One region of the Phytobacter palmae genome, then DNA from elsewhere that is predicted to be linked to it. Evidence: predicted binding sites of a transcription regulator. Region 1 holds the regulator's gene; each other region holds the start of a gene.

Region 1 (7,752 bases):
ATTGCGAAAGGTGAAGGCGCGGTCGCGATCTCGGCGTTTAGTACAGAACATGATAAAGTGGAGGCTTATATCGCTATTTCATGAGAGAACGCCTATGGATAAGTCCACTTCGCAAGAGATGCTCGCGCAGGCCGAAAAACTGTGTGTGCAACGGAATGTGCGCCTGACTCCCCAGCGCCTCGAAGTGTTACGCCTGATGAGTCTGCAACAGGGGGCCATCAGCGCTTACGATCTGCTCGACCTTCTGCGTGAGGCAGAGCCTCAAGCTAAACCCCCTACCGTTTATCGCGCGCTTGATTTTCTTTTAGAACAAGGGTTTGTGCATAAAGTGGAGTCCACGAACAGCTATGTGCTTTGCCATCTTTTCGATCAACCGACGCACACTTCTGCGATGTTTATCTGTGACCGTTGTGGCGTGGTAAAAGAAGAACAGGCGGAGGGCGTGGAAGATATTATGCATGCGCTGGCGGCAAAACGCGGTTTTGCGCTACGCCATAATGTTATTGAAGCCCATGGATTATGCGCTGATTGCGCTGAGGTTGAAGCGTGCCGACATCCCGGCGAATGCCATCATGACCACACGATTCAGTTGAAAAAAAAATCGCGCTAGTCGCGATTTTCTCTTTTAAGCAGATAAGCCATTTGAGGGTGGTACATCCATGTACCGTTCGGGCAGGGTAGCCATGAGGGTCTACACATTGAGGGGGATGTGAAGGCTACCAGCGGTAATCATTCCGCGTTTCCCAGTCGACGACTTCTTTTTCTGCCTGATCTTTGGCATAGCCGTAACGTTCCTGGATTTTACCGACCAGTTGGTCACGTTTACCTTCGATGATAGTCATATCATCGTCGGTCAATTTACCCCACTGCTCTTTCGCTTTACCTTTGAACTGTTTCCAGTTGCCGCTGACTTCGTCTTTATTCATTGTCATCTCCTCATCGTTGGTCATGGACAGCGTTATTCCTTTCGTTACGCTCTAAATATCCTGAACGTGATAATTATTGTAGTTAAGGATAGCGGCCATGAATCTATATTCGGAATTTTTAACCACCAGAATGGAAATTAACGGAATAGATATGCAGAACAAAACTGAGTGGGATCAGGGGGATAAAGCAAAAGTTAAAGCTTTGTCAGGAAAAGAAAGCAACCGTGACAGCAGAATTGCCGCCACGGATCAGAAGGATATTACAGCCATTCACCGTTGCGGATAACGCCAACCGCCAGCCCTTCAATAGTGAAGTTCTGCTCACGCAGGTTAACCACAATGGGGGAAAACTCACTGTTTTCAGGCAATAGCTGTACAGTATTGCCCTGTTTTTTCAGGCGTTTGACCGTCACTTCATCGTCAATACGCGCCACAACAACCTGTCCGTTACGAACATCCTGAGTTTTATGAACAGCCAGCAGGTCGCCATCCATGATGCCGATATCTTTCATCGACATACCGCTTACACGAAGCAGAAAATCAGCGTTAGGTTTGAAGAGAGAGGGATCGACCTGATAGTGTCCTTCGATATGCTGTTGCGCCAGCAAAGGTTCGCCAGCAGCGACACGCCCGATAAGCGGTAAGCCAGCATCATCTTCTTCTTCAAGAAGCAGACGAATACCGCGAGACGCACCCGATACAATCTCAATAACGCCCTTACGCGCAAGCGCTTTCAAGTGTTCCTCTGCCGCGTTTGGGGAACGGAACCCCAACTGTTGCGCGATCTCCGCACGCGTCGGCGGCATACCTGTCTGGTTGATTCGATCGCGAATAAGATCGAACACCTCTTGCTGCCTGGCCGTTAAAGCTTTCATTCCGCCCCCTGGGTGTATATACAGTTATGCTGTGAGTATATACAGCTAAAGGTGATTTTGAAACCAAAATTAAGCAAAAAGCGTAGTCTTAACGTATTTCTGGAAGCGTTATCGAAAATAGCCCCACAGCAGAGAAACCCAGGTGAACAGTGCCAGAAGAATGGCCATTAGTACGGCTGCAGACCCCATGTCCTTCGCACGCCCTGAGAGTTCGTGAAATTCAGACCCAATACGGTCAACCACCGCTTCAATCGCACTATTGAGGATTTCCACAATCATCACCAGCACGACAGAACCAATCAACAGAACACGCGTGATAGCGTCAACGTCCACAAAAGCCGCAATGATGATAGCAATAATGACCGCAACACCTTCCTGACGAAAAGCAGCTTCGTTAATCCACGCTGCGCGCACCCCTTTCCATGAATAGCCTGCCGCTTTAATGATGCGGGTAATTCCAGTGGTATTGTTGGCCATGAAAAACAACCTTTTTATGTAATGAACGTCAATGTCTATGTAAGCTTATAGAGGTAGAAAAGAAATTCTGCGGACTTTCTGATATTCTTGCCGCGCAATGGCATTATTAACCAGAGGCTTTACATCGTTTATGTCCGGCTGGCCACGAATTTACTACAAATTACTTAATTTACCATTAAGCGTCCTGGTAAAAAGCAAGTCTATCCCGGCGGAACCCGCCCAGGAATTAGGACTCGATACGTCACGCCCTATTATGTACGTTTTGCCTTATAATTCGAAGGCAGACTTGCTAACCTTGCGCGCTCAATGTCTGGCGCATGATTTGCCCGACCCCCTCGAACCGCTTGAAATCGACGGAGCGGAGCTGCCGCGTTATATCTTTATTCACGGCGGACCGCGCGTCTTTACCTGGTACACGCCAAAAGAAGAGTCGGTCAAGTTGTTCCATGACTATCTCGATCTGCACCGCAGCCATCCCGATCTGGATGTTCAGATGGTGCCTGTGTCGATGATGTTCGGTCGTTCTCCCGGGCGCGAAAAGGGCGAGGTCAACCCGCCGCTGCGTATGCTAAACGGTATTCAGAAGTTTTTCGCGATCTCATGGCTTGGCCGCGACAGCTTTGTGCGTTTCTCGCCGCCGGTTTCGCTGCGTCATATGGCAACCGAGCACGGTACGGATAAAATCATTGCGCAAAAGCTGGCCCGCGTAGCGCGTATGCACTTCGCCCGTCAGCGCCTGGCCGCAGTGGGGCCGCGTTTACCTGCCCGTCAGGACCTGTTTAATAAGCTGCTCTCCTCTAAAGCCATCGCCCGCGCGGTAGAAGACGAAGCGCGCAGCAAGAAGATCTCCCATGATAAAGCGCAACAAAACGCAATTGCGCTGATGGAAGAGATCGCAGCAAACTTCTCTTACGAGATGATCCGTCTGTCAGACCGTATCCTCGGTTTTACCTGGAACCGTCTGTACCAGGGCATTAATGTGCATAACGCGGAACGTGTTCGTCAGCTCGCCCATGATGGTCATGAGATTGTCTATGTGCCCTGCCATCGCAGCCATATGGACTATTTGCTGCTCTCCTACGTGCTCTATCATCAGGGGCTGGTGCCGCCGCATATCGCTGCCGGTATTAACCTGAACTTCTGGCCGGCGGGGCCTATTTTCCGTCGTCTGGGCGCGTTTTTTATTCGTCGTACCTTTAAGGGCAACAAGCTCTACTCGACAGTTTTCCGCGAGTATCTGGGTGAGCTGTTTAACCGCGGCTATTCAGTAGAATACTTTGTTGAAGGTGGGCGTTCTCGTACGGGTCGTCTGTTGGATCCGAAGACCGGTACGCTGTCTATGACGATTCAGGCTATGCTCCGTGGAGGCACGCGTCCGATCACGCTGGTGCCAATCTACATTGGCTATGAGCACGTCATGGAAGTTGGCACCTACGCCAAAGAACTGCGCGGCGCGACGAAAGAAAAAGAAGGTTTTGCCCAGATGGTACGCGGTTTGAGTAAGCTGCGTAATCTCGGTCAGGGCTATGTCAACTTTGGCGAACCCATTCCGCTGATGAACTATCTGAACCATCGCGTACCGGAATGGCGTGAGTCCATCGATCCCATAGAGGCTGTCCGTCCTGCCTGGCTGACGCCGACAGTGAATGCGATTGCTGCTGATCTGATGGTGCGTATTAACAATGCCGGCGCGGCAAACGCGATGAACCTCTGCTGTACCGCGCTTCTGGCTTCTCGCCAGCGTTCATTGACCCGTGAACAGCTTACCGAGCAGTTGAACTGCTACCTCAACCTGATGCGCAATGTGCCTTATGCGGCCGATATAACGGTACCCACCGTCAGTGCGGACGCGCTTATTGAGCACGCCCTGCAGATGAATAAGTTCGAGGTAGAGAAAGATACGATTGGCGACATCATCATTCTGCCGCGCGAGCAGGCGGTACTGATGACCTACTATCGCAACAACATTGCGCATATGCTGATGTTGCCATCGCTGATGGCGGCCATTATCACCCAGCATCGTCATATCTCTCAGGACGAAATGCTGCGCCATGTGGAACTGCTCTACCCGATGCTGAAAGCTGAGCTTTTCTTGCGTTGGGAAAAAGAAGAGCTGGCCGGCGTGCTGGAAAATCTTGCGCAGGAATTGCTGCGCCAGGGGCTGATCACCATGAAGGATGGCCAGCTCTATATCAATCCGGCACATTCCCGCACTCTGCAATTGCTGGCGGCTGGCGCGCGCGAAACGTTGCAACGTTATGCCATCACTTTCTGGTTGCTGAGCGCAAATCCGGCGATGAACCGCAGCACGCTGGAGAAAGAGAGCCGCACTCTGGCGCAACGTCTGTCTGTTCTGCACGGTATCAATGCCCCGGAATTCTTCGATAAGGCAGTTTTCAGTACTCTGGTGCTGACGCTGCGTGATGAAGGGTATATCAGTGATACCGGAGATGCAGAGCCCGAACAGACGCTGGCGGTATATCAGCTTTTAGCTGAGCTGATTACCTCAGATGTGCGTTTGACAATTGAGAGCGCGACGCAGGCGGAGTAAAGCATCGCATCCGGTAACTTCCCCGATGCGCTTCGCTTATCGGGGCTACACGAAGCTTTGCGCTTACGGTAGCCCCGATAAGGTAACGCCGCATCCGGGAAATCGTCTTACGCCAGGTAACTTGTCGCCAGACCGATAAACAGTACCAGCCCCACGTAGTTATTATTCATAAACGCTTTAAAACAGGCGTCACGATCGCGATTCACAATGAGCTTCTGCTGATAAGCAAACAGCGCCCCCGCGACAATGACCGACCAGTAGAAGTGCCAGCCTAAGCCATTGAGCGCACCAATCGCCACCATCAGCGCCAGGACCGCCACCTGTAGAATGCCGATGATGAGCTTATCGTGGCGACCAAACAGAATGGCGGTCGACTTGATGCCAATTTTCAGGTCATCGTCGCGATCAACCATGGCGTACTGCGTATCGTAGGCCACCGCCCACAAGATATTGGCGAGAAACATTATCCAGCAACTCAGCGGCACCGATTCGCTCACCGCAGCAAACGCCATCGGAATCGACCAGCCAAATGCCGCCCCCAGCACCACCTGTGGCAAATGGGTATACCGCTTCATAAACGGATATACCCAGGCAAGCAGAAGCGCCGCAACGGAGAGCAGAATGGTCATGGTGTTAAGCGTTAATACCAGGGCAAACGCCAGCACCACCAAAACCACAAACAGTATCCGCGCTTCGTTTTCCGTGACGGCCCCACTGGGCAGCGGACGATTGGCCGTGCGTTTCACATGCCCGTCAAATTTACGGTCCGCATAGTCATTTACCACGCAGCCTGCCGCACGCATCAGCCAGACCCCTGCCACAAAAACCATCAGGATCCACAGGGGAGGAACGCCCGGCGTTGCCACCCACAGCGCCCACAGCGTTGGCCAGAGCAGCAGCAGCGCACCAATGGGCTTGTCCGTGCGCATGAGTCGATGAAAAGCCAGCAGCTTATTCTGCGAGAGACTCCACTCCATTTTTTTTCCTCTTAGTACAGCGGTGACGCAGGCAAAAACAGTTCAGTCAGCAGGAGAGGTTTCCCTCCCAGGCGCAGGCGGGAGCGTCTTCCCCACAGCGTCTCATAGCGACCAACTTCAATAAAATCTCGTGTCAGCGTAGATGATGTAAAGAGATAACGCCCAAGCGGCGTGGTACCCAACTTCTGCAGTGCAAGTTCAGGACCGGTCAGGGTCGACTCCGGCACGACGGTGCGTCCGGCAAGCCAGGGTTCGCCATCAGCGCACAGCAGGATCTCCCGCAGCCAGTACCTCGAATCGTCAGGCAACAAATGGCGCTCGCCATCAAGCATATCGGACGTTACAAATCCTTCCTGGATAAGCGTCACGGACACCTGTTTACCCTGTTGCTCAAAACGTTTCGTCATGGAATCTTCCAGCAACAGCCAGTCCAGTTGCTGCGGATCGAGCGCGGGAAGTGCGTCAAAATAGCGCAGCGCACGCAATTGCGTAAGCGCGGGGTGTGACATGCCTTACTCTCCAATACATAACGTCACATTATTGTATCGCAGAACAGGCTGCCTCGGCGGGGAAACTTCATTCAGTTTTCATAAGCGCAACAGATATGCAACAGCGTCGTTGCGCCGGAAAAAAGGGTGCGTCAGGCGACGCACCAGTTGTTGCAAACATCAGCATTGCGGGGAGACGGTCACCCCTTGCCTTTTACACTGCTGATAAAGGTTTTCCGGGCGGATGTGGACCCGAGACGCTCAGCTTCATTCAGTAATTTCAGGGCCTTATCGATATCGCCTTTTGCTGCGGCCTGTTTAATGGCCTGGTTGAAATAGCTTTCAGTGTCATTCAGCATCGGCTCACTTTTCGCGGCAGGTGCAGGCGCAGAGGCTGGTGCGCCAGCCACAGCAGCAGGTGCGGCCGCCGGTGCGCTATAGGCTGTGGCAGGCGCGGCAGTATTGCCTACCGTCACCGGCCCTGGTCCGGATGAACCAAACAGCGGGCCAACCAGCACGCTGGAACCGCTGCTGGTTTTCACTTTCAGTTTCACCACACCCTCAGTAACGTGACGTGCTATCGGATCGGGGATATCCGGTACCGCGTTACCCGTACCTTTGGCGTAGGATTTAGCCGGGTCTATCAGTTTGGTGGTCTGGCGCAGATCGTTCTCGGTTGTGAAGACCAGCAGATAGATCTTTTGCTGGCCCAGTGCAGGCGTCAGGCGCATCACCCCTTCCAGCCTGTCGGCACTCATCACTCCCGGCTCCTGATAGGTGAAAAAGCTGCTGGGGAAGTACGCGGCAGGTGACATGTTCTGGTCGAGCACCAACACGTTTGGAGCAAAAACGCTGGTTTGTTTATTCACTTCACTACTGAGCGTGAGCGTCAGTTCACCGATGTTCGCCGGGACACTGTATGCGGCCACCGGGCCACTGATACCCGCCACATTCAGGCGCTGGCCCGTGGTGGCAAGCTCAGTTGTTTGTGTTTTGCTTTGATCGACAGGCGTCCAGCTCAGTTGCTGGAGTGCGGAGGCCGGAATGGCAGGGGCCGCCGTGGTATTTTGCGGGACAATGTTAACATCTGCGAAGCTAACCCCAGGCGCTGCGGCGAGTAAACCCGCGGTCAGGCACAGGGCGACGAAACTTTTTTTCATTTTCATTGTTATCACCTTCTTTACGAGAGACAGCTAACGCCCGGCAATAGCGCGCTATCTCGAAGAATTGAGGGGCTTGCGCCCCTCTTGTTTCGGTACGTCAGGTGGTGAGAATTACCACCAGATTTCCATCTGGGCGCCGAAGCTCCACTCGTCGTTATCACCACGGCTGAAGGTTTTCGCAGAGGTATCGCGATATGCTACGCCAGAGGTGTAACCGGCACCGGAATCGCTATTGGCATAGCCCCATTTCTCATCCCATTTCGCATAGGTTGCGAAAACACGAATCGCCGGACGA
Region 2 (7,752 bases), on a different contig from region 1:
CGCCAGGTACAGTGCTTCTTCGACGGCGGTGTTACCTCCACCGATGACCGCGACTTTCTGATTGCGGTAGAAGAAGCCATCACAGGTGGCGCAGGCAGAAACACCGCGGCCTTTAAATGCTTCCTCAGACGGTAGACCTAAATAACGCGCGGAGGCGCCAGTGGCGATAATCAATGCGTCACAGGTGTATTCGCCGCTATCGCCGAAAAGGCGGAACGGACGATTTTGCAGATCAACCTTGTTGATGTGATCGAACAGAATTTCGGTATCAAATTTTGCGGCATGTTCATGCATCCGCTCCATCAGGAGCGGCCCGGTCAGATCGTGCGGGTCGCCCGGCCAGTTTTCCACCTCAGTGGTCGTGGTGAGCTGACCGCCTTTCTCCATACCAGTAATTAATACCGGCTCCAGGTTTGCACGCGCAGCGTAGACCGCAGCGGTATATCCCGCAGGCCCTGAACCAAGGATAAGCAGCTTACTGTGTTTGGCCGTACCCATGAGATCCTCATTATTGTTTGGCAGACATGGGGCTGGATTGTAGGGAATTTACTGGCGTAAAAAAAGGGCACAGCAGTTTTGTTAACGATATGTGTAATAGATGGCACTAATCATTTAACGCTGAATGCGATCCCGAACATAACAATTTCTTCTGAAAATAGGACCGTTATAAGGTGATTAAATGAGTATTGCCTAAGGGCGATGATGAATATGTGGCATGTTGTACTAAAAAAAGATGTTTTGCTTTGACAATGCCCTGCGCTTTTGCGAAAACATCAAAGGAAGAAAAAAGCAGTGTTTCACGCGTGATGCAAATTCATGCATGTAAATACCATTTTTACCGGGCTAGCGAAATCTACGCATGGCGTGGACAGACGCCATTCGTGATGTCGATAGCTGCCGTAAGGCAACGGACTTCTTAATGCAGACCCTGGGATTACACGCGGTATTATCATTATCTACTTGCGAGTAAAGCGACGGGCAAAGACCCTGAACAGTGAAGTGCACAGGGTCAAGACAGGAGTAGGGAAGGAATACAGAGAGACAATAATAATGGTAGATAGCAAGAAGCGCCCTGGCAAAGATCTCGACCGCATTGATCGTAATATTCTGAACGAATTGCAAAAAGATGGGCGTATTTCCAACGTCGAGCTTTCTAAACGAGTGGGACTTTCTCCTACGCCGTGCCTTGAGCGCGTGCGCAGGCTGGAAAGACAGGGTTTCATTCAGGGCTATACAGCGCTGCTGAACCCGCATTATCTGGATGCATCACTTCTGGTATTTGTTGAGATTACTCTGAATCGTGGCGCACCGGATGTGTTTGAGCAATTTAACGCCGCAGTACAAAAACTTGAAGAAATTCAAGAGTGTCATTTGGTATCTGGTGATTTCGACTACCTATTGAAAACACGCGTGCCGGATATGTCTGCTTATCGCAAACTGCTGGGGGAAACCCTGCTGCGACTGCCGGGCGTGAATGACACCCGTACTTATGTGGTGATGGAAGAGGTCAAACAGAGCAATCGTCTGGTTATCAAGACGCGCTAATACGGAACAGGTGCAAAATCAGCTTTTTTTGATTACACTCCTGTTAATCCATACAGCAACAGTGCCGGGGTTACCCGGCGCTGTTGTCCGTTTTAGCTGGAGAGCCTTACTTGAGCCAGGAATACACAGAAGACAAAGAAGTCACACTAACCAAGCTAAGCAGCGGGCGTCGACTCCTTGAGGCGTTGCTGATCCTCGTTTCTCTGTTTGCCGTCTGGTTAATGGCGGCGCTCATTAGTTTTAATCCTTCTGATCCCAGTTGGTCGCAAACCGCATGGCATGAACCCATACATAACCTGGGTGGTGCGCCTGGGGCGTGGCTTGCGGATACATTATTCTTCATTTTTGGCATCATGGCTTACACCCTGCCGGTTATTATTATCGGTGGTTGCTGGTTTGCTTATCGCCATCGCGCCAATGAAGACTTTATCGATTATTTCGCTGTTTCGTTGCGTCTTATTGGCGCATTAGCGCTGATCCTGACCTCTTGCGGTCTGGCGGCCATTAACGCTGACGATATCTGGTATTTCGCCTCTGGCGGCGTCATCGGTAGTTTGCTGAGCACGACTTTGCAACCACTGCTGCATAGCAGTGGGGGCACCATCGCCTTGTTGTGTGTCTGGGCGGCCGGACTAACGCTGTTTACGGGCTGGTCCTGGGTGACTATTGCTGAAAAACTGGGTGGCATTATCCTCGGTATTCTCACTTTCGCCAGTAATCGCACACGCCGCGACGATACCTGGGTCGATGAAGATGAATACGAAGAAGAGGAATACGACGACGAGCCTGCAGCCCCGCGTGAATCGCGTCGTGCCCGTATTTTGCGTGGCGCACTGGCTCGCCGTAAACGCGTAGCGGAGAAATTCGCCAATCCAATGGGGCGTAAAACCGATGCAGCATTGTTCTCCGGAAAAAGGATGGATGATGATGAAGAGGAGATTGCCTACAGCGCCCGCGGTGTCGCAGCAGATGCTGATGATGTCCTGTTTTCGGGCCATCGCGCCACTGAAACTGATATCGACGCTTACGATCCGCTGTTAAGTGGACAACGCGCAACCGAACCGGTTTCGGCTGCCGCGGCAGCTATGACAGCGGCACAGGCACATGCTGCACCAGCCGGCCCGGCGATCCAGCCTTCTGTAGAACCTATGCCATGGCAGCCTGCTCCCGCCGACTCTGCGGCGCAATATCAGCCCGAGCCAGAACAGGTTCCACTTTCGCACTACTCTGCGCCTGCACAGAACAATGAGTGGCAGCCAGAAGCGCCGTCGGTCGCGCCACAGCCGCAGACATATCAGGCATGGCAAGAGCCCCCATACGAAGAACCTGCACCAGCGCCAGAGATTGAGCCGGAAGCGGTAGAAGAGGTGAAGCAGACGCGCCCGCCTCTTTACTATTTTGAAGAGGTTGAGGCTCAGCGTGCGCGTGAGCGTGAGCAACTTGCCGCCTGGTATCAGCCGATCCCGGAACCGCCAGAAGAACCAACGCGTTCAACCGACCCAGCGATGCCCTCTTTCTCGGTTGCGCCGACAACGCCCGTTGAATCAAAGGTCATGCCAGCAGTTGCTCCTGTTGCAGCGGCGGCAAAAGATGCCGCAGCGACAACTGCAATGGCTACTGCACCGGTATTTAGCCTTGCGGATGGGAGTGCGGCTGCCCGCCCACAGGTAAAAGAGGGTATTGGTCCACAATTGCCGCGCCCGAACCGTGTCCGTGTGCCTACCCGGCGCGAACTGGCTTCCTATGGCATCAAGCTGCCATCACAACGCATGGCGGAAGAGCGCGCGCGTCAAGCCGGGCGCCAGCAACATGGTGCGCTGGATGACGACGATGCTGATATGTTGCAACAGCATGAGCTGGCACAGCAGTTCGCGGCCAGCCAGCAGAACCGTTATGGTGATGAGTACCAGCACGATAAGACAGCCCCTATTCTTGATGAAAGTGAGGCCGAAGAGGCTGAACTGGCACGTCAGTTTGCCGCCAGCCAGCAGCAGCGCTATTCCGGTGAGCAACCGAAAGGGGCACATGCCTTTACAGCCGACGATTTCGCCTTCTCGCCATTTAAAGCGTTGGTGGATGATGGTCCGGGTGAGCCATTGTTTACGCCTGGCGTGATGCCTGAGCCGGAACCGCCAGCACAGCAACATGCAATGAATTATTCTGCTCAGCCTTCTGCGCCTGTACATGTGCAGCCCGCAGCAGCCAGGCCACAAGCGCCTGCGCCCCAGGAAAGCCTGATTCATCCGCTGTTAATGCGTAACGGCGACAGCCGCCCGTTGCCAAAACCGACAACGCTGCTGCCTTCCCTGGATTTACTGACGCCGCCGCCAGCTGAGGTCGAGCCGGTTGATACTTTTGCGCTGGAGCAGATGGCCCGTCTGGTGGAAGCGCGGCTGGCTGATTTCCGTATTAAAGCTGATGTGGTGAACTATTCTCCGGGCCCGGTTATTACGCGCTTTGAACTGAATCTGGCGCCAGGTGTTAAGGCCGCGCGAATTTCTAACCTGTCGCGTGACCTTGCTCGTTCACTGTCAACAGCAGCGGTTCGTGTTGTAGAAGTGATTCCAGGTAAACCTTACGTTGGTCTGGAGTTACCAAACAAAAAGCGTCAGACCGTCTATTTACGCGAAGTGCTGGACTGTGCCAAATTCCGCGAAAGCCCGTCGCCATTGACCGTCGTGCTGGGCAACGATATCGGCGGCGAACCGGTGATTGCTGATTTGGCCAAAATGCCGCATTTGCTGGTCGCGGGGACCACAGGTTCTGGTAAATCCGTTGGGGTTAACGCCATGATCCTCAGCATGCTCTATAAAGCGCAACCGGAAGACGTGAAATTCATCATGATCGACCCGAAAATGCTGGAGCTTTCGGTGTATGAAGGGATTCCACATTTGCTGACTGAGGTGGTCACCGACATGAAAGACGCCGCCAACGCATTGCGCTGGAGCGTTAATGAGATGGAACGTCGGTATAAGCTGATGTCGGCGCTTGGCGTGCGTAATCTCGCAGGTTATAACGAAAAAATCGCCGAGGCGGCGAAAATGGGACGCCCGATCCCGGATCCATACTGGAAACCGGGTGACAGCATGGCGATTGAACATCCGGTGCTTGAAAAACTGCCGTACATCGTTGTGCTGGTAGATGAATTTGCTGATCTGATGATGACCGTGGGCAAAAAGGTGGAAGAACTGATCGCCCGCCTGGCGCAGAAAGCGCGTGCCGCGGGTATTCACCTGGTACTGGCGACGCAGCGTCCCTCTGTTGATGTAATCACCGGCCTGATTAAAGCCAACATCCCCACCCGTATTGCTTTTACCGTGTCGAGCAAAATCGACTCCCGTACCATCCTTGACCAGGGCGGTGCTGAATCACTGCTGGGTATGGGGGATATGCTTTATTCAGGGCCAAATTCGACAATGCCGGTACGTGTCCATGGAGCGTTTGTGCGCGATCAGGAAGTGCATGCCGTGGTGCAGGACTGGAAAGCACGCGGTCGCCCGCAATATATTGACGGTATTACCTCCGATAGCGACAGTGAAGGGGGTGGTGGTGGCGGTTTTGACGGTGGAGAGGAACTCGATCCGTTATTCGACCAGGCGGTAAATTTCGTCACCGAAAAACGCAAGGCTTCTATCTCTGGCGTTCAACGCCAGTTCCGTATTGGTTATAACCGCGCGGCGCGCATTATTGAGCAGATGGAAGCGCAGGGCATCGTCAGCGAACAGGGGCATAATGGCAATCGTGAAGTGTTAGCGCCACCGCCATTTGAGTGATTGCAAAGATCGGTAAAGCCGTAAAAATTCAGTATTTTCTTCTGTCGCTTGTGGCGATGAGCTTTTAGAGTGACAGAAGTGTTCTCCCGTATCGGGAGTGACGTTTTGAGGAAAAACAATGAAAAAAATCGCGATAACCTGTGCTTTACTTGGCAGCTTTATGGTGAGTAGCGTATGGGCGGATGCTTCCGGCGATCTGAAAAGCCGTCTCGATAAAGTGAGCAGTTTCCATGCAAGCTTTACCCAAAAAGTGACGGACGGAAGCGGTGCGGCTGTGCAGGAAGGTCAGGGTGATTTGTGGGTCAAGCGTCCAAATCTATTCAACTGGCATATGACGCAACCTGATGAGAGTGTCCTGGTATCCGATGGGAAAACATTGTGGTTCTATAACCCGTTTGTTGAGCAGGCTACAGCAACCTGGCTGAAAGATGCCACCAGCAACACTCCCTTTATGTTGATAGCGCGTAACCAGAGTAGCGACTGGCAGCAGTACAATATTCAGCAGAACGGCGATGATTTTGTACTGACACCCAAAAGCAGCAATGGCAACCTTAAACAGTTCACGATCAATGTTGACCGCGATGGCACAATCCATCAGTTCAGCGCGATTGAGCAGGATGATCAGAAAAGTAGCTACCAGCTAAAAGCCCAGCAAAATGGCTCGGTAGATGCGACTAAGTTTACCTTTACTCCGCCAAAAGGCGTAACGGTTGACGATCAACGTAAGTAAGAGGCGTGCGTGAGCAATCTGTCGCTCGATTTTTCCGACAATGCGTTTCAACCTCTGGCCGCTCGTATGCGGCCAGAAAATTTGGCGCAATATATAGGTCAGCAACACCTGCTGGCACCGGGCAAACCCCTGCCTCGGGCGATTGAAGCTGGTCATCTGCATTCGATGATTTTATGGGGGCCGCCCGGAACGGGAAAAACGACGCTTGCAGAGGTAATTGCGCGCTATGCCAGTGCCGACGTTGAACGCATTTCCGCGGTCACATCGGGCGTGAAGGAGATCCGGGAAGCTATTGAGCGTGCCCGGCAAAATCGCAATGCTGGACGTCGCACGATCCTGTTTGTCGATGAAGTCCATCGATTTAACAAAAGCCAGCAGGATGCCTTTTTACCCCATATTGAAGACGGTACCATCACCTTCATTGGTGCTACCACTGAAAACCCCTCGTTTGAACTCAATTCCGCTTTGCTCTCTCGTGCGCGTGTTTATCTGCTGAAATCCTTGACTACAGAAGATATTGAGCAGGTATTAACGCAAGCGATGGACGATAAGACACGGGGCTATGGCGGTCAGGATATTTCTCTGCCGGATGAAACCCGTCGCGCGATTGCGGAACTGGTCAACGGCGACGCCCGCCGTGCGCTCAATACTCTTGAAATGATGGCGGACATGGCCGAGCTGGATGATTCTGGTAAGCGCGTCCTTCAGCCATCGCTTTTGACGGAGATTGCTGGCGAGCGCAGCGCGCGTTTTGATAACAAAGGCGACCGTTTCTACGATTTAATCTCTGCGCTGCATAAGTCGGTACGCGGCAGCGCGCCGGATGCGGCGTTGTACTGGTACGCTCGTATTATCACCGCCGGAGGTGATCCGCTGTATGTGGCGCGCCGCTGTCTGGCCATTGCGTCAGAGGATGTTGGCAACGCCGATCCGCGTGCGATGCAGGTTGCCATTTCGGCCTGGGATTGTTTCACCCGGGTGGGGCCTGCTGAGGGTGAACGGGCCATTGCGCAGGCGATAGTTTATCTGGCCTGTGCCCCGAAAAGTAATGCGGTTTATACCGCCTTCAAAGCCGCACTGGCTGATGCGCGCGAACGTCCGGATTACGATGTTCCCGTACATTTACGTAATGCGCCAACCAAACTGATGAAAGATATGGGTTATGGTCAGGAGTACCGTTATGCCCATGACGAACCCAATGCCTATGCGGCTGGCGAGTCTTATTTTCCCGAAGAGCTAGCACAAACACGTTATTATCATCCGACAAACAGAGGTCTTGAAGGCAAGATTGGCGAAAAGCTCACCTGGCTCGCTGAACAGGATCATAAAAGCCCCACAAAACGCTATCGCTGAGAGTGGCGTTGCGGTAATGTTGTCGGTGTATCTCTGTGGCCGCAGGCTGCGGTCACTTTCTCATTTTTTCAATTCGATAAGCACAGGATAAGCATGCTCGATCCCAATCTGCTGCGTACCGAGCCAGACGCAGTCGCAGAAAAACTGGCACGCCGGGGCTTTAAGCTGGATGTAGATAAATTGCGCGCTCTTGAAGAACGTCGCAAGGTTTTGCAGGTGAACACCGAAAACCTGCAGGCAGAGCGTAACTCGCGATCGAAATCCATCGGCCAGGCGAAAGCGCGCGGGGAAGACATTGAGCCATTACGCCTGGAAGTTAATAAACTGGGTGAACAACTGGACGCGGCAAAA
Region 3 (7,752 bases), on a different contig from region 1:
CTACGGCGACTCGGATGATGATATGACGGCGGCGAAAGCGAGTGAAGCCCGTCCGGTACGCATCCTGCGCGCCTCGAATTCTACCTACCGTCCGCTGCCACAAGCGGGGGTGTTTGGTGAAGAGGTTATCGTAAATTCCGAATATTAAGATTCTGCTGTTGTTTTTTTAAGCAAATCTGGGCTGTCGGGTTTTACCTTTCGCCGACTTGCTGCACACTTAAAAAGATTCGTCTTTTAAAAGGAAGCAGCAGATGTGGTATCAACAGACTCTTGTACTCGGGGAAAAACCCCGGGGTTTTCATCTGATCACTGATGAGGTGCTGGGACAGATCCGCGATCTGTCTCGCATCAGAACAGGGTTGTTGCATCTGCTCCTCCAGCACACTTCCGCTTCTCTCACCCTCAATGAAAATTGCGACCCTACCGTACGTCACGACATGGAGCAGCATTTTCTGCGAGCGGTGCCGGATAACGCCCACTACGAGCATGACTATGAAGGCGCGGACGATATGCCTTCGCATATCAAGTCTTCCATGCTGGGTGTGTCGTTATTACTTCCTGTCCACAGCGGGCGCGTTCAGCTTGGGACGTGGCAGGGGATTTGGCTGGGAGAGCATCGTATCCACGGCGGTTCGCGAAAAATCATCGCGACGCTACAAGGGGAATAAAGATGACAATTTCGGAGTTACTGCAGTATTGCATGGCGAAGTCGGGTGCCGAGCAGAGCGTACACAGCGACTGGAAGGCCACACAGATAAAAGTTTCAGACGTGCTTTTTGCGATGGTAAAAGAGGTGGAAGGTCGCCCGGCTGCGTCTTTGAAAACCAGTCCGGAACTGGCTGAGCTACTGCGCCAGCAGCATAGCGACGTGCGCCCGAGCAAGCACCTGAACAAAGCACACTGGAGCACCGTCTATCTCGACGGCTCGCTGCCTGATTCGCAGATTTACTATCTTGTGGACGCCTCATACAAACAGGCGATAGAACTGTTGCCTGAACAGGTCAGGCAACAGCTTTACTCCACATCATCCAGAGCGTAATTCTGCCCGGAAGATTATTTAAGCATCGGTTTCAGGAATCGCGCCGTGTGTGAGGCTTCACACTCGGCGACGGTTTCCGGTGTACCGGAAACCAGAATTTCCCCGCCGCCGCTGCCGCCTTCCGGTCCGAGATCGACAATCCAGTCCGCAGTTTTAATCACGTCCAGATTATGCTCAATGACCACGATGGTATTGCCCTGGTCACGCAACTGATGCAGAACGTCCAGCAGTTGCTGAATATCGGCAAAATGCAGACCAGTCGTCGGCTCATCCAGAATATAGAGCGTCTGGCCGGTGCCACGTTTCGAGAGTTCTCGCGCCAGCTTCACGCGCTGCGCTTCACCGCCGGAGAGCGTCGTCGCTGACTGACCGAGGCGGATATAGGTCAGGCCCACGTCCATCAGGGTTTGCAGCTTGCGCGCCAGCGCCGGGACGGCATCAAAGAAGTCACGGGCCTCTTCGATAGTCATATCCAGCACTTCGTGGATGGTTTTCCCTTTGTACTTAATCTCCAGCGTTTCGCGGTTATAGCGTTTGCCTTTGCACTGGTCGCACGGCACATAGATATCCGGCAGGAAGTGCATTTCAACCTTGATCACGCCGTCGCCCTGGCAGGCTTCGCAGCGTCCGCCCCGGACGTTAAAGCTGAAACGTCCGGGGGTGTAGCCGCGTGAACGGGATTCCGGGACACCGGCAAACAGTTCACGAACCGGGGTAAAAACGCCGGTATAGGTCGCCGGGTTGGAACGTGGCGTACGGCCAATCGGGCTCTGGTCGATATCGATGACTTTGTCGAAATGTTCCAGCCCCTGAATGTCACGATAAGGCGCGGGTTCGGCGATGGTGGCGCCGTTTAACTGGCGCTGGGCGATCGGGAACAACGTGTCATTAATCAGCGTGGATTTACCCGAACCGGATACACCGGTGATACAGGTGAAAAGCCCTACCGGTAGCGTCAGCGTCACGTCCTTCAGGTTGTTACCGCGTGCCCCGGTCAGTTTGAGCACTTTTTCCGGATCGGCTTTAACGCGATTTTTCGGCACCGCAATTTTACGTTTGCCGCTCATATACTGTCCGGTGAGGGACTCGGGCACGGCCATAATTGCATCCAGCGGGCCTTCGGCGACCACTTGTCCGCCATGCACCCCGGCGCCGGGACCGATATCGATCACGTGGTCTGCGGCGCGAATGGCATCTTCATCATGTTCGACGACGATGACCGTGTTGCCGAGGTTACGCAGATGGATCAGCGTACCGAGCAGGCGTTCGTTATCGCGCTGATGCAGGCCGATGGACGGCTCATCCAGAACATACATGACACCCACCAGACCTGCGCCGATCTGGCTGGCGAGACGAATACGCTGCGCCTCGCCGCCGGAGAGGGTTTCAGCGGAACGGGAAAGCGTCAGGTAATTCAGGCCAACGTTAACCAGGAATTTCAGGCGATCGCCAATCTCTTTCAGAACTTTTTCAGCGATTTTCGCGCGCTGGCCGGACAGCTTCAGATTATTGAAGAAGTCCATTGCGTGGCCGATGCTCATGTCAGAGATAGTCGGCAGCGGCGTATTTTCAACGAAAACATGGCGGGCCTCACGGCGCAGGCGCGTACCTTCGCAAGTAGCACATGGACGGTTGCTGATAAATTTCGCCAGCTCTTCACGCACCGCGCTGGATTCCGTCTCTTTATAGCGACGTTCCATATTGTGTAGCACGCCTTCGAACGGATGGCGGCGCACGGAGGTATCGCCACGGTCGTTCATATATTTGAATTCAATACTTTCTTTGCCGGAGCCGAACAGCACCACTTTATGTACGGTTGGGCTGAGGCTCTCCCAGGGCGCTTCCACATCAAATTTGTAGTGGTCCGCCAGCGATTTCAGCATCTGGAAATAGTAGAAGTTACGGCGATCCCAGCCGCGAATTGCGCCACCTGCCAGCGACAGTTCCGGGTTTTGAATCACACGGTCAGGATCGAAATATTGTTGTACGCCGAGGCCGTCACAGGTCGGGCAGGCACCTGCCGGATTGTTAAAGGAGAACAGGCGCGGCTCCAGTTCGCGCATGCTGTAACCGCAAACAGGACAGGCGAAGTTGGCCGAGAAAAGCAGCTCTTCGGCTTTGGGATCATCCATGTCGGCGACTACAGCCGTGCCACCGGAAAGCTCCAGCGCCGTTTCGAATGACTCAGCCAGACGCTGCGCCAGATCCTCGCGCACTTTAAAGCGGTCGATCACGACTTCAATGGTGTGTTTCTTTTGCAGCTCCAGCTTCGGCGGATCGGAAAGATCGCAAACTTCGCCATCAATACGCGCGCGGATATAACCCTGGCTTGCCAGGTTTTCCAGCGTTTTGGTGTGCTCGCCTTTACGCTCTTTTATCACCGGCGCCAGCAGCATCAGACGTTTGCCTTCCGGCTGCGCCAGGACATTGTCGACCATCTGGCTGACGGTCTGTGCCGCCAGTGGGACGTCATGGTCAGGGCAGCGCGGCTCACCTACGCGGGCAAACAACAGACGCAGATAGTCATGAATCTCGGTAATCGTCCCGACGGTAGAACGCGGGTTATGTGAGGTCGACTTCTGCTCGATAGAAATAGCAGGAGAGAGCCCTTCAATATGGTCAACGTCAGGCTTTTCCATCAGCGAAAGGAACTGACGGGCATAAGCGGAAAGAGATTCAACGTAGCGACGCTGCCCTTCGGCATACAGAGTGTCGAAAGCCAGTGAAGATTTACCCGAACCCGACAGACCGGTGACAACAATCAGTTTGTCGCGTGGAATGACGAGGTTGATGTTTTTGAGATTATGGGTGCGCGCGCCCCGTACTTCGATCTTATCCATTCACCTTTCCCGGTAATAACTCGGCATGCCTGGTCGATTTGAAGGACAACCGGCGGTCAGAAACGGCTAATTATGACACAATTTAACCTGGCTGGATATACAGTATTGGAATGCAAATTCAGAGGGGATGTGCAACAATGTCGAGTCCAGGCGACAACTCTGGAAGATCCTTCGCAGCTATGAACATGTCGCATGGAAATGGTACACTCCCGCGCTTACACTATTTAGAAATGTTTTCAGGAGACACGATCATGGCCAGCAGAGGCGTAAACAAGGTGATTCTCGTCGGTAATCTGGGCCAGGACCCGGAAGTACGCTATATGCCGAGTGGTGGTGCAGTGGCCAACATTACGCTGGCGACATCCGAATCCTGGCGTGATAAAGCGACCGGCGAAATGAAAGAGCAGACTGAATGGCACCGCGTTGTGCTGTTCGGCAAACTGGCGGAAGTAGCCGGTGAGTATCTGCGTAAAGGTTCCCAGGTCTATATCGAAGGTCAGCTGCGTACCCGCAAATGGACCGATCAGTCCGGTGCTGAGAAATATACGACCGAAGTCGTGGTTAACGTGGGCGGCACCATGCAGATGCTGGGCGGCCGTCAGGGCGGTGGTGCTCCGGCAGGCGGCAACATGGGCGGCGGTCAGGGTCAGCAGGGTGGCTGGGGTCAGCCACAGCAGCCGCAGGGCGGTAACCAGTTCAGTGGTGGCGCACAGTCTCGCCCGCAGCAGGCTGCTCCGGCACCGTCTAACGAGCCACCGATGGACTTCGACGACGATATTCCGTTCTGATTGCTGTCATCTGCCTTATCTGCGCGACCCGCTATGGGAAACGTATCAACAAAAAACCCCGCATTGCGGGGTTTTTTGTTACTGGCTGACGTTATTTGTCTCTTTTCGTGTCAGCAGATTTTTGGCAATAAAAAAGCTCCATACGGGAGCTTTTTTATTAAAGAAGGGCTGCCATCAGGTAATGACCATTGGCCATTCGGGAGAGGCTTTCTCTGACATCTCCGTCATAATATTGATGACGTTGTGCCAGACGGCATGGACATCGACCATCGTAATGCCCAGCAGGCCCGTCGCGAACCAGCAGGCTGCTACCAGACCAAGGCCGCTGCTGATCACAGCAAGACCGACATAATCTGCTTTACGAAAGCGAATGTTCAACGTGCTGGCCATAAACATCAGCACTGCACTCAGTATCTGCCAACGAAGAAGAACGACACTGGTGGTTAATGTAGCCATGAAAACGATCCTCGAAAGAAAAACTTTCAGGCACAGGGGGTAACGCCATGAGCCTGAGCAATGTGTGCAGGCGCAGAAAATCTGCAGAAGTAACGTTCTACATTGAAACAGTGTTTCCTGTCTCAAGAATGTGTGAACTATATCACATTTGTTCTTTTATTAGCCAGTGTGCAAATGAGCAAAATTTTCTGTGCAAAGTGGCATTTTGCGCAAAGGGGGAGTGATCCCGGACGTGACGATAACGTTTTGCTATGGCGAGGAATTCTTTTTAAATTCATTAAGATAGTTTTATGGTACTTTCCGGCTTATTTTGCCAGAGTTGGCACTTTTTGGATCATCGATTATTCTTGATCGAATAGTTATATATATCTGGATACCATTTTTTAGATTTCTGATCTGCATGGATATATCCTCAACTTGCGTCTTTTAAACGCATTTCGCTGCATTTTCTGTAAATCAGCGTTGGCCATCTGAATTTAGCTTTTTGATTTTTCCTGTACGACTCATTGTGGGTATGGTCCGGTGTTTAATCATCTGCGACTGAAAAAAAATGAAAAAAGAGAATACCGCCATTCCTGTGGATGATGGCGCAGTGGCGCTTACTATCCTGGCGAAGTTGATGCCGTGCTTCACTGCACAACGCACGCTAAAAGAAATTTTACTGGCAATTAATAATGCCGTAGGTTCAACGCTCTCCTGGGTTGTGGTTGAACAGGACGGGGATTTCCAGCATGAGAGCGCGGGGCAGATTCCATGCACCCTGGGAGATGCGCAAACCTTTCTTGAACAGTCGCAATTGCGACGTCATCAGCATGCCTGGCGTATTATTTGTTGGCGACGACAAGTTGGTACAATATTATTTTCTCCCACTCATCATGCCGCCGATAAATTCCATGGGGGCATTCTTTGTAAATTAATTTCAAGCGCGAATGGCGTAGATGGATATTTCTTCCTGGCGTTTGCACAACCATTATCTTCAATGGATGTTATTAAAAGTGTGGTGATCATTCTTGTCGAGAAATTAAAAGATTATCTCGCCGGGATTATTGTAAAAGAACGCATGGCCAGAGAAATGCATCGGATTGTCGCGCAATATAAAGCCTTATTTGATCGCGCCCCCGTATTAATGAATTCATTCGATAAAAGTAACCGTTGCATATTATGGAATGGAGAGTGCGAACGTCTGTTTGGCTGGACAATTGAGGAGTTAAACTGTCAACCTGATCCATTAGCATTATTTTTCCCTGATGATGAGGTTCGTCACAGGGTTCGGGCTTCTGTCAGCGCTTCGCCTGCGGTAGATATGTATGAATGGCACCCGGTAAGGCGCACGGGCGAAGTATTGACCGTATTATGGTCAAATATTTTGCTTCCGGATAAATCCATCCTCAGTATCGGGCTGGATATTACCGAACGCAAGAAGGCCGAACAGCAACTGGCGGTGAAAGCGACAACCGATGACCTGACGGGGTGTTTTAACAGGTTTTCCATATTACGGCAGTTCAGAGAAGCCATAGCCACCTGTGAACCGGGCGATCCGCGTAATCATTTCAGTATTCTCATGCTGGACCTGGACCATTTTAAGAACATCAACGATCGCTGGGGTCACCTGACAGGCGATGCGGCGCTACTCCATTTTTGCGAGAAAATCCGCGAACTCAGCATGCCGCATTACGCGTTAGGCCGTCTGGGTGGGGAGGAGTTTCTGATGTTACTACCGCAAACAGACAGTCAGACTGCGCTGCGTTTTAGTCAAAAAATTCGTGCAGTACTGGCCGATAAGCCGCTTTTCAACGGCGGTGAAAAGATAACCTTATCCTTTAGTGCCGGTGTCGTATTTGTTACCGGGAGAGTGTCCGATACTTCAGTTTTGCTTACGCTTGCGGACGATGCACTGTACGATGCGAAGCGTACCGGACGTAGCCGGACTGTGGTTGCAGAAGCAATTTTATAATTATTCCCGACTCCCTTCCGGCAGGCTGCGCAATAGATGAAAAAATACCCGATCGGTCTGTCTTTTTTTTATCCTGCGGAGAGTTTGACTTAATCATCTATTGTCTGTTGCGTAAACTAAAAACCCTGCCTGGCGACTGGATAAATATTTTCCTTAATATAAACACAACGCATACTTTTAGTTTGCCTTACGGACAAATATTATCGTCATAACCAAATATTAGGTTTTTAATGAAAAAAGTAAGTTGCTAATGTCGTTTGATTCATGCAACGTAATCACCTGTTTATCAAAGCATCCTGCCTTCATTACAGGCACACTAAATGCAGGGATATAGGCGGAAATGAATCATAGCGCGCAGCGTAAGATGCTGAGAGTCGTCGGGATCATCATGGTAGTGCTCCTACCGGTGATGCTGTCGCTATGGTTTGCTCACATCCGTGCAGTAAAAGAAACAGGTCTGCATCTTCGTTCTTTTGCGCAACTCGCTTTAGATAAAACAGAACTGGTTGTTGGACAAGTCGAGCAGGTCCGAAGTGCCGCAGAGAAATATCAAGGGCAAGTTTGTTCTCCTGAGCATCGTAACTACATGCTCAATATCATTCGCGGTAGTCTGTATGTTGCCGATTTAATATACGCGCACGGCGAGCAGTTTTTATGCTCTACAGCTCTTTATCC
Region 4 (7,752 bases), on a different contig from region 1:
ACAACGAACCAAACACCTTATTCAACGCTTTCATCTGGCGCGGACCTTTAATCCATGCGGCAATACGTTGCGCCAGCGTCGCATAGCCAATCATCACGATAATATCCACAACGATAGTGGTTACGCCGAGTACCACGTACTGCATCACCTGCGGCTGATTTGGCACAATAAATTGCGGGAACAGTGCGGCCAGAAAAACGATGCTTTTGGGGTTCGTCAGGTTGACGAAAACCGCGCGTTTAAACAGACGTGTACGTGATTGCGTATGTGCAAGGGTGTTGAGATCTATCGCCCCCGCAGCGCGCCACTGCTGGATACCGAGCCAAATCAGATAAGCAGCCCCGGCCCATTTCAGCACTTCAAATGCCAGTACCGAGCGTGAGAAGAGGGTACCCAGACCCACGCCGACCAGCACAATGTGAATGCCTAAGCCGGTTTGTAGCCCGGCAATGGACGCCGCAGCGCCGCGATAACCGTGGCTTATCGAGGTGGTCATGGTATTAATCGCGCCGGAGCCGGGTGATAAGCTGAGAATGATCGATGTCAGCAGATAAGCGAACCACCACTCGAAGGTCATGAGAAACTCCCTGATTGTCTGTTTTTATGCCACAATACGCTATTGTTAGCGGAATTAGCTACAGGTCACAAAAACGTTTTTGTTGCGCAAGTGAGGGCGTAGCCAATGTTCCGGCGAAACAAGGAGTGGGAAACCAGAGAAAGCGCGTTTGCCGCCTTTGCCACTGGCCCGTTAACCGACTTCTGGCGGCAACGGGAAGAGGCAGAATTTACCGGTGTGGATAATGTCCCGGTGCGCTTTGTCCGTTTCCATGCCGCCAGGCATGACAGGGTTATCGTGGTTTGCCCGGGTCGAATTGAAAGCTACGTGAAGTATGCTGAACTGGCGTATGACCTCTTCCATCTCGGCTTTGATGTGCTCATCATCGACCACCGCGGTCAGGGGCGTTCCGGTCGCTTGCTGGAAGATTCTCATCGCGGCCATGTGGTCAATTTCAGTGATTATGTTGATGATCTGACGGCGTTCTGGGAACAGGAGGTAGCTCCCGGCCCGTGGCGTAAGCGTTATATTCTGGCCCATTCGATGGGAGGAGCGATTGCCACGCTCTTTGTGCAACGCTATCCACAGGCCAACTGTGATGCCATCGCCCTCTGCGCGCCGATGTTCGGCATTATTATCCATCTGCCGGACTGGATGGTGCGTCCGCTGCTGGACTGGGCGGAAGGTTACCCGCGTATTCGCGAGAATTATGCCATTGGCACCGGTCGCTGGCATGCACTGCCCTTTGCGATTAACACGCTGACCCACAGCCGCGAACGCTATCGGCGCAATCTTCGTTTTTACGCCGACGAACCTCAACTGCGCGTGGGAGGCCCAACCTGGCACTGGGTGCGGGAAGGCATCCTGGCCGGGGAGCAGGTGCTGGCAGGTGCCGCATCAGATACTTCGCCCATGTTAATTATTCAGGCAGAAGAAGAGCGTGTTGTTGATAACCGCATGCACGATCGCTTTTGTGAAATGCGCGCCGCGGCGGGCCATCCCTGCGAAGGGGGGAAGCCGCTTGTCATCAAGGGCGCGTACCATGAGATCCTCTTTGAAGAGGACGCCATGCGCTCAGTCGCGCTCAACGCTATCGTCGATTTTTTCGATCGGTATAACTAAATGAATTATTGAGGTTAACGTTTCCTATGTATCAGGTTGTTGCGTCTGATTTAGACGGCACATTGCTCTCCCCCGACCACACACTCTCCCCATACGCGAAAGAAACGTTGAAGCTGCTCACCGGGCGCGGAGTGAACTTCGTTTTCGCGACGGGTCGCCATCACGTGGATGTCGGGCAAATCCGCGATAATCTGGGGATCAAGGCATACATGATCACCTCTAACGGCGCGCGTGTTCACGATACCGATGGCAATCTGGTGTTCACTCATAACCTGGATCGGGATATTGCCAGCGATCTGTTTGGCGTGGTGCATAACAACCCGGACATCATCACTAATGTGTATCGCGATGATGAGTGGTTTATGAACCGCCACCGCCCGGATGAAATGCGTTTCTTCAAAGAGGCGATTTTCCAGTATTCCCTGTATGAGCCGGGCATGCTGGAGCCTGAGGGTATCAGCAAAGTCTTCTTTACCTGCGAAACCCACGAACAATTGCTGCCGCTGGAGCAGGCGATTAATGCCCGCTGGGGCGATCGCGTGAATGTCAGTTTCTCGACGCTGACCTGCCTGGAAGTCATGGCCGGCGGTGTGTCGAAAGGGCACGCGCTGGAAGCTGTTTCGAAAGCGCTCGGTTACAGTCTGCAAGAGTGCATTGCGTTTGGCGATGGCATGAATGATGCGGAAATGCTCTCCATGGCCGGTAAAGGTTGCATTATGGGTAATGCGCATCAGCGCCTGAAGGATTTGCATCCGGAACTGGAAGTCATTGGCACCAACGCCGATAACGCCGTGCCGAATTACCTGCGTAAACTCTATCTGAGCTGATCTAATGGTCGTTTATTGACCAGTTGTCAACTTAATACTTCGCTACAATGAGTGTTCCTTATCCTGAGAGACATTCATTGTGGCGTTACTCATCATCACCACCATCCTGTGGGCCTTTTCCTTTAGCCTGATTGGCGAGTATCTTGCCGGGCACGTCGACAGCTATTTTTCGGTGCTGATGCGCGTGGGGCTGGCGGCTCTGGTTTTCTTACCGTTCCTGCGCCCCCGTGGACAGACGCTTAAAACGATCCTGCTCTATATGCTGGTGGGGGCGATGCAGCTTGGCATCATGTACCTGTTCAGCTTCCGTGCTTACCTCTATTTGAGCGTGTCGGAATTCCTGCTATTCACCGTTTTGACGCCGCTTTATATCACGCTGATTTATGATCTTCTCAGCAAGCGGCGCTTACGCTGGGGCTACGCCCTCAGCGCGCTACTGGCGGTAGTTGGCGCGGCGATTATCCGCTATGACAAAGTCAGCGATCACTTCTGGACGGGCCTGATGTTTGTGCAGCTCGCCAATATCAGTTTTGCCATTGGCATGGTGGGGTATAAGCGTCTGATGGAAACGCGCCCGATGCCGCAGCACAACGCATTTGCGTGGTTTTATCTTGGTGCCGCTATCGTGGCTGTTATCGCCTGGTTCCTGCTGGGGAATGCGCAAAAACTGCCGACCACCAACCTGCAATGGGGCATTCTGGTGTGGCTGGGAGTAGTGGCTTCCGGGCTGGGCTATTTTATGTGGAACTACGGGGCTACGCAGGTGGATGCCGGTACGCTTGGCATCATGAATAACGTACATGTCCCGGCCGGGCTGCTGGTTAACCTTGCCATTTGGCAGGAGCAGCCGCACTGGCCGAGTTTTATCATTGGTGGGACGGTGATACTGGCCTCGCTATGGGTCCATCGGCGCTGGGTCGCTCCGCGCTCCGCACAAAGGGCAGATGGTCGCACGCGTGGTTCCGCGCTGAGCGAATAAATGCCTCGGTGACTGGCTGGCGCTGCTCGCCATCGCGTACAGCAGCGTACAACCGGCTCCATAATCCCTCGCCCAGGGTTTTGGTCACCACCAGACCCTGGCGTTCAAAACTTTCTACTACCCAGTGCGGCAGGGCGGCTATGCCCATCCGCGCCGCCACCATCTGAATCAACAGCAGCGTATTGTCCACGCTTTTAAGCTGCGGGCTGATGCCTGCCGGTTGCAGAAAATGACGCCAGATATCAAGGCGGCTACGCTGCACCGGATAAATCAGTAATGTCTCTGTAGCCAGATCTTCCGGGGTGATCCGTGTGCGTGAGGCCAGTGGGTGATCCGGGGAGAGTACCAGACGCACTTCAAAATCAAACATCGGCGAATAGTGCAAACCGCTGCGCGGCAGGATGTCAGAGGTCATCACCAGATCCAGCTCGCCCTGCGAAAGAGCGGGTTGCGGGTCGAAGGTGACGCCCGATTTAAAATCCATTTCCACATGTGGCCATTGGGTGCGGAAACTCTCCAGCGCCGGGGTCAGCCACTGAATACAGCTATGGCATTCAATCGCGATTCGCAGGCGGGTCTGTTGCGGCTCATTGCAGGCCTGTAATGCGCTGCTGATTTGCGGCAGTACCTGATTCGCCAGTTGCAGCAGGATTTCTCCTTGCGGCGTAAAGCGTAGAGGCTGGCTTTTGCGCACAAAGAGCCGAAAGCCAAGGCGCTGTTCCAGATCGCTGAACTGGTGGGAAAGTGCGGATTGCGTCTGATGCAATGCCGCCGCCGCGGCAGCCAGCGACCCGCAGTTCCGTAACGCCTGTAGCGTTTTCAGATGTTTAATTTCGATCATGAAAGTCCTTCACTTCGGCATGACAAATTTGCGCTTGAGGAATATACAGTAACCGCCAAATATGGATGTGTAAACATCTGGACGTCCAAAATCCTTCGTCTTTTAAATTTATGGTGCGTTGGCTGCGTTTACTCGCCCCGGTCACTTACCCCAGTAAGCAGCCGGGGATGAGCAACCTGGCAGCCTTCCCTGAATTCAAAATCCATAGGCTTTACATATAATTAGAGGAAGTAAAATGACAATACTGAATCACACCCTCGGTTTTCCTCGCGTTGGCCTGCGTCGCGAGCTGAAAAAAGCGCAAGAAAGTTACTGGGCGGGTAACTCCTCCCGTGAAGAGCTGCTGGCGACAGGGCGCGAACTGCGTGCTCGCCACTGGGATCAGCAAAAAGCGGCGGGCATCGATCTGCTGCCGGTGGGGGATTTCGCCTGGTACGACCATGTTCTGACCACCAGCCTGCTGCTCGGCAACGTCCCGGCTCGTCATCAGAACAGCGACGGCTCCGTCGATATCGACACCCTGTTTCGCATAGGTCGTGGCCGCGCACCCACCGGTGAACCGGCGGCAGCGGCGGAAATGACTAAATGGTTCAACACCAACTATCACTATATGGTGCCGGAGTTCGTGAAAGGTCAGCAGTTCAAACTGACCTGGACGCAACTGCTGGATGAAGTGGATGAGGCGCTGGCGCTGGGCCACAAGGTGAAGCCTGTCCTGCTGGGGCCAGTGACGTACCTGTGGCTGGGGAAAGTGAAAGGTGAGCCGTTTGACCGCCTGAGCCTGCTCAATGACATCCTGCCGGTCTACCAGCAGGTGCTGGCTGAGCTGGCAAAACGCGGCATCGGGTGGGTACAGATCGACGAACCCGCGCTGGTACTTGAGCTGCCACAAGAATGGCTGGATGCCTTCAGACCGGCTTATGACGCACTTACAGGCCAGGTGAAACTGCTGTTGACCACCTATTTCGAAGGTGTGACGCCGAACCTCGACACCATTATCACGCTGCCAGTGCAGGGTCTGCACGTTGATCTGATTCACGGTAAAGATGACGTTGCTGAACTGCACGCACGCCTGCCCGCTGACTGGCTGCTCTCGGCAGGGCTGGTGAACGGTCGTAACGTCTGGCGTGCCGATTTGAGCGCGAAATATGCACAGATTAAAGCGGTGGCAGGGCAACGCCCGTTGTGGGTAGCCTCTTCGTGTTCCCTGCTGCACAGCCCGATTGATCTGAGCGTGGAGACGCGTCTCGATGCGGAGGTGAAGAGCTGGTTTGCCTTCGCTCTGCAAAAATGTGAAGAGTTGGCGCTATTGCGTGATGCGCTGAACAGCGGAGATACCACTGCAATTGAGGCATGGAGCGCCCCGATTCAGGCGCGCCGCCACTCAACCCGTGTGCACAATACCGCTGTTGCGCAGCGTCTTGCAGCTATAACTGCAGAGGACAGCCAGCGTACCAGCACTTATGAAGAGCGTGCCAAAGCACAGCGCGCCCGCTTTAACCTGCCCGCATGGCCGACGACGACCATCGGCTCCTTCCCGCAGACCACCGAGATCCGTGGTCTGCGCCTGGACTTTAAAAAGGGCAATCTGGATGCGAACAACTACCGTACCGGTATCGCTGAACACATCAGGCAGGCGATTGTAGAGCAGGAGCATTTAGGCCTGGACGTGCTGGTCCACGGTGAGGCCGAGCGTAACGATATGGTGGAATACTTTGGCGAGCATCTCGACGGTTTTGTCTTTACCCAGAACGGTTGGGTGCAGAGCTACGGCTCCCGCTGCGTGAAGCCGCCGGTGGTGATTGGCGATGTCAGCCGACCGGAAGCGATCACCGTGGAGTGGGCGAAGTACGCCCAGTCACTCACCAACAAGCCGGTAAAAGGCATGCTGACAGGACCGGTGACGATTCTGTGCTGGTCCTTCCCGCGTGAAGACGTGAGCCGGGAAACCATCGCCAGACAGATTGCGCTGGCGCTGCGCGATGAAGTAGCAGATCTGGAAGCCGCCGGTATTGGCATCATCCAGATTGACGAACCGGCCCTGCGTGAAGGGCTGCCGCTGCGCCGTCGCGACTGGGATGCGTATCTGGAGTGGGGCGTGGAGGCTTTTCGCATCAGTGCGGCCGTGGTGAGAGATGACACCCAGATCCACACCCACATGTGTTATTGCGAGTTTAACGACATCATGGATTCCATCGCTGCGCTGGATGCCGATGTGATCACTATTGAGACTTCGCGTTCTGATATGGAACTACTGGAGTCGTTCAAAGAGTTCGATTATCCGAATGAAATCGGGCCGGGCGTATATGACATTCACTCGCCGAACGTACCGAGCGTGGAGTGGATCGAAGCCTTACTGAAAAAAGCGGCGCAGCGTGTTCCGGCTGAGCGTCTGTGGGTGAACCCGGACTGCGGCCTGAAAACGCGCGGCTGGCCAGAGACCCGCGCCGCGCTGGCAAACATGGTAAAAGCGGCGCAGAACCTGCGCCAGGCGTAATGCTCAGCACACCGTCCGGTCAGGATGGTGCGCTATTCCTCTTCCCGACACAGCCACTGTGTACGGCGCTGTGTCAGCAAGTCGCGCTGGCGGCCTGTGGGGGCTCTGTCGCTCACCACATAATGAAAGTCGCCGATATCGCCGTTGCGGCACATCGCCCGGCGGCCAAACTTGGTGCTGTCGACCACCAGCACATTGACTTCCGCGCTGGCGACCAGCGCCTGACGTGCCACCACCTCTTCGTCGTTGAAATCATATAACTCACCCTCTTCGCCAATGCCGCCGACAGACACCACGCCGATATCCACGCGATAACGGCGAAAGAAGGTCAGAGCGTCACTGCCGATCACATCCAGATCGCGCTTACGCACACGACCGCCTGCGACAGTCAGTGCGCAACCAGGGAGCAGACTAAGCGGGGTGGCGGCGTGCAGGTTATTGGTACACACCGCCAGACGGATATCGTCCGGCAGGGCACGCGCTACCATTTCCACCGTGGTGCCGGTACCGAGAAAGCAGCTTTGCGCCTCGCTGAGTAACTGCGCGACCCGTTCGCCAATCCAGCGTTTGCCGTTAACGTTGACGATCTCGCGCTGTTGATAACCAATATTTTCGCGAGCGAAAGGGGCGACCATGCCATGACGGCGCAATAACAGCCCTTGCGCGGTGAGTTCACGCAAATCGCTGCGCACGGTTTGCAGCGAGACGCCGAAATAGTGCGCCAGTTGTTCAATGCTACTCTCACCGTGCTCTGTCACGATGGCGACAATCGCGCTGCGACGTGCTTCTGGAGTCATATTTGCATCCGGCAGTGGGGATTTGCGCTCATGCTATCCGGCGAATATGAAATTATTACTACGAAAAAAACGGGTCATATTTCTGTCAGATTCCCTTGTTTTAATCGTCACAACGAAAACCAAGGGGACGAAA

What was found. The regulator LexA, encoded in region 1, represses DNA repair genes until DNA is damaged. The targets are predictions, from matches to a motif close to TNCTGTATGTACATACAGNA.
Region 2: a site for LexA is predicted at 1,584-1,603, ahead of AAIG39_RS11665 (DNA translocase FtsK 4TM domain-containing protein). Genes of this name have one in related genera too.
Region 3: a site for LexA is predicted at 3,965-3,984, ahead of uvrA (excinuclease ABC subunit UvrA). Genes of this name have one in related genera too.
Region 4: a site for LexA is predicted at 4,357-4,376, ahead of metR (HTH-type transcriptional regulator MetR). Genes of this name have one in related genera too.

What each region holds. Positions count from the first base shown of each region.
Region 1 is NZ_JBCIVJ010000025.1:147-7,898, forward strand. It holds partial or broken gene AAIG39_RS21880 (hypothetical protein) at 1-84, shown strand, start outside; gene zur (zinc uptake transcriptional repressor Zur) at 95-610, shown strand; gene AAIG39_RS21890 (CsbD family protein) at 717-926, opposite strand; gene AAIG39_RS21895 (hypothetical protein) at 1,024-1,212, shown strand; gene lexA (transcriptional repressor LexA) at 1,187-1,801, opposite strand; gene AAIG39_RS21905 (diacylglycerol kinase) at 1,910-2,278, opposite strand; gene plsB (glycerol-3-phosphate 1-O-acyltransferase PlsB) at 2,409-4,829, shown strand; gene ubiA (4-hydroxybenzoate octaprenyltransferase) at 4,937-5,806, opposite strand; gene ubiC (chorismate lyase) at 5,818-6,315, opposite strand; gene malM (maltose operon protein MalM) at 6,495-7,460, opposite strand; gene AAIG39_RS21930 (maltoporin) at 7,569-7,752, opposite strand, start outside.
Region 2 is NZ_JBCIVJ010000008.1:47,690-55,441, reverse strand. It holds gene trxB (thioredoxin-disulfide reductase) at 1-498, opposite strand, end outside; gene lrp (leucine-responsive transcriptional regulator Lrp) at 1,051-1,545, shown strand; gene AAIG39_RS11665 (DNA translocase FtsK 4TM domain-containing protein) at 1,656-5,318, shown strand; gene lolA (outer membrane lipoprotein periplasmic chaperone LolA) at 5,437-6,048, shown strand; gene rarA (replication-associated recombination protein RarA) at 6,058-7,401, shown strand; gene serS (serine--tRNA ligase) at 7,495-7,752, shown strand, end outside.
Region 3 is NZ_JBCIVJ010000040.1:8,774-16,525, forward strand. It holds gene aphA (acid phosphatase AphA) at 1-148, shown strand, start outside; gene AAIG39_RS24825 (secondary thiamine-phosphate synthase enzyme YjbQ) at 252-668, shown strand; gene AAIG39_RS24830 (MmcQ/YjbR family DNA-binding protein) at 671-1,039, shown strand; gene uvrA (excinuclease ABC subunit UvrA) at 1,054-3,879, opposite strand; gene ssb1 (single-stranded DNA-binding protein SSB1) at 4,131-4,667, shown strand; gene AAIG39_RS24845 (YjcB family protein) at 4,842-5,123, opposite strand; gene AAIG39_RS24850 (GGDEF domain-containing protein) at 5,674-7,077, shown strand; gene AAIG39_RS24855 (EAL domain-containing protein) at 7,418-7,752, shown strand, end outside.
Region 4 is NZ_JBCIVJ010000019.1:58,184-65,935, forward strand. It holds gene rhtB (homoserine/homoserine lactone efflux protein) at 1-577, opposite strand, end outside; gene pldB (lysophospholipase L2) at 683-1,678, shown strand; gene yigL (sugar/pyridoxal phosphate phosphatase YigL) at 1,705-2,505, shown strand; gene AAIG39_RS20185 (carboxylate/amino acid/amine transporter) at 2,585-3,484, shown strand; gene metR (HTH-type transcriptional regulator MetR) at 3,372-4,325, opposite strand; gene metE (5-methyltetrahydropteroyltriglutamate--homocysteine S-methyltransferase) at 4,561-6,822, shown strand; gene AAIG39_RS20200 (DeoR/GlpR family DNA-binding transcription regulator) at 6,855-7,619, opposite strand.